2 regions of the Clostridium bornimense genome follow, and region 2 is predicted to be linked to the other one. Evidence: riboswitches for the same ligand, from Rfam matches in the RefSeq annotation. Region 2 holds a riboswitch; the other holds the start of a gene.
The links. Region 2 has a riboswitch for glycine ahead of CM240_RS05740 (alanine/glycine:cation symporter family protein). Riboswitches for the same ligand answer to the same signal wherever they lie in the genome.
Positions count from the first base shown of each region.

Region 1 (3,441 bases), on a different replicon from region 2:
TTGAAACAGAGAGAAAGGATGAAACAACTTATTATGTTGCGGATATTACAATAAAAGATAAGGCTTTACTAAAAACAGCTTTTGCGGAAAATACTTATGGCAGAAATATTAAGGAAAAAACATCGGAAATTGCAAAAGAGCATAATGCTATTCTTGCTATAAATGGAGATTTTTACGGATTTAGGGATGCTGGTTATGTTTTACGTAATGGAATATCATACAGGGAAACAAAGAGAACTTCTGATAATGATGAAGCTTTGGTAATTGATAACGATGGTAACTTTAAAATTATAAATGAAAATAACACTGATATGGATGAATTAGGTAGTGATATATGGCAAATAATTTCTTTTGGACCAGCATTAATTAAAGATGGGGAAATTGTAGTAGATGCTAATGACGAAGTAGCTAAGTCTATGAATAGTAATCCAAGAACTGCTATAGGACAAGTTGCACCGCTACATTATATTGCTGTTGTATCAGATGGTAGAACTAGTGAAAGTAAAGGATTCTCTCTTGAAGAGTTAGCAGAAGTATTTAAAGAAAAAGGATGCACTGTCGCATATAATTTAGATGGTGGAGGATCTTCATCAATGGTATTTATGGGGGAAGTAATAAATAAGCCTACAACAAATGGTAAGAGAATTGAAGAAAGGGAGGTTAGTGATATTGTTTATATCGGATATTAGAAAGAAGTTTTTAAAAACAATAGTAATTTTTGTAATATCAACTATATTTGCATTTATTTTTAATAAGGTCTATGGCATTTTCGGACATGGAGTTACTTCGCCTTACATGACATATATGTTTCTATATCCTTTAGTAGGAGGCGTTCTTTTCTATGGAATTATTATGTTGTTTATACCAAGTATAGTAAATAAAAAGAAATATAGATTTTTTTATAATATTTATAATTCAGGTATTGCAATATTAACAGTTGGAAGTTTATTAAGAGGAGTAATGGAGATTGCCGGAACATCTTCATTTTATCTGATGGTTTATACTCTTATAGGATGGTTATGTATTATTATATCAATAAGTGTTTTAATAATTGAATAAACAATTACTTTACAAAAAATTTTATAAAAATTTATTTATAATTAGTTAAATATGATGGTATAATATCAAAGTTAGGGTAAGTATATTTTTGACAATTAAATTATAAGGGTGATAAAAGTGGAAGAAAAGATAAACAATGATGAAGATAGTAGTAATATTGGAAAAATTATTAATATAATTAATAGACTTTTTAAATTTGCTGGTTCATCAATAATTAGTGCTGTAGTAGATTTATCTATTTTTACTGTACTTACTAATGAAATTTTATTTAGTATACCGATGAATGTAATGGAGGCAACAATCATATCTAGAATTTTTTCTGGAAGTTTAAATTTTTTCTTAAGTCAAAGATGGGTATTTAATGGAGTTGATAGGGTCTCCGATGTAATAAAATATATATTACTAGTAATTTCTCAAATGTTTTGTAGTGGATTTTTAGTATCTATATTGTCTACAAAATTTATAGATGCGACTTTTATTAAAATATTTGTAGATATTGCTTTATTTTTTCTCAGCTATTTAATTCAGAGGTTTGTTTTTTATAGATATAAGATAAAAAAATAATTTAATTTAAAATAATAATAGCAGTATGGAATGCATCGCAAATGATAGTAAATATATCGATCATTTGTAGGTGCATTTTTATTTGTGTTCCCAAAGGATACAGGTTATTATCACAAAATTTATTGTAAGATTAAATTTGTAATATAGTATCGAAAACAAGGGATATTCTTTAAAAAATAACAAATAGATAATAAATAATTTATTTTATTAAGTTTAATGTAGTGAAAACCTAAAATTATTAATAAATAAATAAAAATCGTTGACGTTAAATAAGGAATTGATTACAATAAATATAAATTCAAAATAAGTTCGGATGAAGAATTTGAGAGAGATTGTAATGTTGATACAACGCCGAAGGGGCTTAAAAACTCTCAGGCAAAGGGATCAAATTTGGACGAAACTCTGGAGAACAATGGCGTACCGACGAAGCAACTTTTTTATATATTAAGAAGGAATCTTTCAGGTTTAAGGACAGAGATAGTTGAAGATATTAAATATATCTTCTGCTATCTCTGTTTTTTTATTTTGAGATAGCAGAAGGTGCAACAGAAAGGGTGAACTTGTATATGATTAATGAAATTATGGAATCGATTTCTAAATGCGATCCAGAGGTTGGGGAAGCTCTAAAAAAAGAGATGAAAAGGCAAAGAAGGAATTTAGAACTAATTGCTTCTGAAAATATTATTTCACCAACTGTAATGATGGCAATGGCAACTGTACCAGCTAATAAATATGCTGAAGGCTATCCAGGAAAGAGATATTATGGTGGATGTGAGGAAATAGATGTAATTGAACAGTTAGCTATTGATAGAACTAAGGAGTTATTTGGATGTGAACATGCGTGTGTACAACCACATTCAGGGGCTAATGCCAATATGGCTGTGTATGCAGCATTCTTAAAACCAGGAGATACTGTATTAGGATTAAATTTAGCTCATGGTGGACATTTAACACATGGAAGTCCAGTTAATCAATCTGGCATTTTATATAATTTTATTCCTTATAATATTGATGAAAATTCTGGTGTTATTGATTATGACAAAGTAAGAGAACTTGCCATAAGACATAAACCTAAGATGATAGTTGCAGGTGCTTCTGCATATCCAAGAGAAATTAAGTTTGATGTATTTCACGATATTGCAAAAGAAGTTGGAGCAATATTATTTGTAGATATGGCACATATTGCAGGTTTAGTTGCTGCAGGATTACATCAAAGTCCAGTACCATATGCAGATATAGTTACAACTACAACACATAAAACATTAAGAGGGCCAAGAGGCGGAATAATAATGTGTAAGGAGAAATATGCAAAGGCAATTAATAAAGCTATCTTCCCAGGAACTCAAGGTGGACCATTAATGCATGTTATAGCAGCAAAAGCAGTTTGTCTTGGAGAGGCATTAAAACCAGAATTTAAAGTATATCAACAACAAGTAATAAAAAATGCTAAAGCTCTTGCAGATGCATTAATTGATGAGGGATTCAATTTAATAAGTGGTGGAACAGATAATCATTTGATGTTAGTTGATTTAAGAAATATGAATATAACAGGTAAGGAACTTCAAAATAGATTAGATGAAGTATATATAACATTAAATAAAAATGCAGTTCCTAATGATCCTGAAAGTCCATTTGTAACTAGTGGTGTTCGTATAGGAACTCCAGCTGTAACAACAAGGGGATTAGTAGAAGAAGATATGAAAGTTATCGCGAAATTAATTAAATTAACTATAACTGATTTTGATACAAAAGCTGATTATATAAGAAGCGAAGTAACAAAAATATGTGATAAGTATCCATTATACCAATAAAGGAGAT
Region 1 is NZ_HG917869.1:105,455-108,895, forward strand. Features, by position in the region: gene CM240_RS13835 (phosphodiester glycosidase family protein) at 1-689, shown strand, start outside; gene CM240_RS13840 (hypothetical protein) at 670-1,059, shown strand; gene CM240_RS13845 (GtrA family protein) at 1,177-1,623, shown strand; glycine riboswitch at 1,937-2,020, shown strand; glycine riboswitch at 2,024-2,100, shown strand; gene CM240_RS13850 (serine hydroxymethyltransferase) at 2,190-3,434, shown strand.
Region 1: linked by a shared signal. The riboswitch ahead of CM240_RS13850 (serine hydroxymethyltransferase) and the one ahead of CM240_RS05740 (alanine/glycine:cation symporter family protein) in region 2 are both predicted to bind glycine.

Region 2 (3,441 bases):
ATATAGATAGTAAATTTATTTGCTATCCAGTTGGTAGATATGATGAATCTACTAAAAATATTGTATCTTCTTTAGGGATTAAATTAGCAGTAACAACTGAACCAGGTTTGGCTAATATAAGTCAAGGATTAACTTCATTAAAAAGAGTTAGGATATCTCCAATGTCTTTAGAATCCTTTAAAAGTAATTTTCAAACTTTCATAAATTAATAAAAAGAGCTATTGTAAAACAACAATCTATGTTCTACAATAGCCTTAATTTATTCTATATTAACCTTCTCTTCCTTTATATCTTCAAAATATTTCTTTGTTTCATAAGCAACTACTCCACTCAAGCCTATTAACGCTATTAAATTTGGTATAGCCATTAATCCATTTACTATATCTGCCATTATAAATATTAAATTTAGTGGTAAAAATGCACCTATCGCTACTAATGCTATATAAATATATCTATATGGCTTAATTCCATTTATCCCAAAAATATATTCTGTACATCTTTCTCCATAATAATTCCATCCTAAAATAGTTGTGAAAGCAAAGAAAATTAATCCAATATTAACAATATATTTTCCTATATATGATATCGGTATTCCTATCATAAATGCTTCTGTAGTTAATTCTGCTCCTTCTAATGCACCATTACTCCACACATTTGTAACTACTAATGCTAGTCCAGTCATTGTACAAATTATTATTGTATCAAAAAAGGTACCGGTCATAGTTATCAATCCTTGCTTTACTGGTGAATTCGTCTTTGCAGCTGCTGCAGCAATTGGTGCACTTCCAAGACCTGCTTCATTTGAAAAAACTCCTCTTCCTACACCTCTTTGCATTGCAATAGCAACTGTTATTCCTGCACCTCCACCTAAAGCTGCCTTAGGATTAAATGCACTAGTTATTATAAGCGATATGGCATGTGGAATCTCTTTAATGTTACATATTAATAAAAGAATTACTCCTAATATATAGAATATAGCCATAAATGGCACAGCACTTTCTGCTACCTTAGATATCCTTTTTACTCCACCTAATATAACAATTGCAACAAGAATAGTTATAATAGTAGCTGTTATTACTAATGGTACATTAAACAATATTTTTGTTGAATTGGATATAGCATTTACCTGTGCAAATGTACCAATCCCAAAAAATGCAACACCAATTCCAAAAAGTGCAAAAATCTTTCCTAACCACTTTAGTCCTAATCCTTTTTCTATATAATACATAGGACCACCAGACATTTCTCCATTTTTATCTACTACTCTATACTTTATGGCTAAAACTCCCTCTGCGTATTTTGTAGCCATTCCAAAAAAAGCTGCAATCCACATCCAAAATAATGCTCCTGGTCCTCCATATTGTATTGCTGTAGCTACTCCTACAATATTACCGGTACCAATAGTAGCAGATAAAGCTGTACATAAAGCTGCAAATGAAGATATATCTCCTTTGGCTTTATCATCTGTTTTCTCTTCATCTTTTCCAAAAACATATTTTAATGCTAATGGCAATTTGAACACCTGAAGTAAATTTAACCTTATAGTCAAATATACTCCTGTTCCTACTAATAGTATGAGTAACGGTGGCCCCCATACTATATTGTTAATTTTTTCAAAGACTTCTGTTAGTATCTCCATAAATTTTCCTCCTCAACGTATCTTTTGAGAAGATTGGAGTTTATTATATTCTTTTTTACTCCTCTCCCCTGTCCTTTTACCTGAGAGTTTCGATAGTTTAATCTATCTTGCTCCTTCGGTGCTCATTCTATCAATGAGTCTCTCCAAGGGCTCGTCCAATTACGGTCCATATCTTAACGATGCCTGAAAGTTTTTTCATCTTCGGCGGACTAACCCTCTCCCGCAATCTTCATCCGAACACTTTTTATTTCTTGTAAATTATATTATTATTTCTTATTCAAAACAAGCATTTATATATAATTACTTTCAATATATTTCTTCATATTTAATATCTATTATTTCTCATTTATTATCTTATTATTTCATTATTACTTTATCTTTTTAATTGTATTATTTTTTGTTATAATTGTAATATATTTAAGGGGGTATATTTTCTATGCTTAAGCTTTCGACATTGCTAAAATTTAATAATATTATTATTCAGTGCCATGATAACCCAGATGCTGATACTATAGCCTCCGGTTACGGATTATATTGTTACTTCAAATCACACAATAAATCTGTAAAATTAATTTATTCTGGAAATATTATTACGAAACCTAATATTATACTTATGATAGATTTATTAAAAATACCTATAGAGCATGTTACTACTTTAAAAAATCCTGATCTTCTAATAACAGTTGATTGTCAATATGCTCAATCAAATGTTACAAAATTTCCTGGAGAGAATATTTGTATTTTTGATCATCATATAACTAATAATACTACTTCAGATTTTAATTGTATTCATCCTAATTTAGCAAGCTGTTCCACTCTTATATGGATGCTTCTAAATAAAGAAAATTTTTCTCTAAACAATAATATTTCTTTATCTACAGCTCTGTATTACGGATTATTAACTGACTCTAATAACTTTTCAGAGCTATATAATGAAAATGATAGAACTATGAAAGATTCTCTCACTTTTGATATTTATATTATAAAGCAACTTATTAATTCAAATTTGTCATTAAATGATTTGACAACTGCAGGGTTGGCTTTACTAAACTGCAAAATGAATAAAAAGAATAGATTTGCTACTTTTAAATCGGATCCTTGTGACCCAAATATACTAGGATTTATAAGCGATTTAGCAATCCAAGTTGATACCATTGATACTTGTATCGTTTATTATGAAAATAAAGATGGTATTAAATTTTCTATAAGAAGTTGCAATAATAAACTAAAAGCTACTGAATTAGCTGAATTTATCTCTAAAAATTATGGTTCTAGCGGCGGACATAATCATAAAGCTGGAGGCTTTATCAGTGCTGAATCTTTCTATAAAATACATAAATCTATTAATATATCTAATTATATGATTAATAAAACAGAAGAATTTTTTCTTCATATTAATTAACATAGAAGGAGTATAAGAACAATATTTGTTCCTATACTCCTTCTCCATTAAATTCTGGTATATAACTTTCTATATTAGTTCCTTCATCTTGTATAAAAGCATTTGTTATTCCTAATTTTATAGCGTAATTTATAAGACTATCATAATGTCTGTTATCTAAATATCTATTTATTTCATCATATTTACTAGCATTATTTAATGGAATATATTGATTCATTATACTGATATATATTTTATCTCCATATTGCTTATATAAATAATCTATTATTTTCTTAGAATCAAACAATAGTCCTGGTAACATTAAGTGCCTCACTATAACACCCTTTTGCAATATATTATTTTCATCAAATGTTGGATTTCCTACTTGTGATACCATTTCTTCAATAGCCTTTGTTGCAAA
Region 2 is NZ_HG917868.1:1,300,562-1,304,002, reverse strand. Features, by position in the region: gene CM240_RS05745 (polysaccharide deacetylase family protein) at 1-209, shown strand, start outside; gene CM240_RS05740 (alanine/glycine:cation symporter family protein) at 260-1,639, opposite strand; glycine riboswitch at 1,698-1,796, opposite strand; gene CM240_RS05735 (DHH family phosphoesterase) at 2,076-3,041, shown strand; gene CM240_RS05730 (radical SAM protein) at 3,073-3,441, opposite strand, start outside.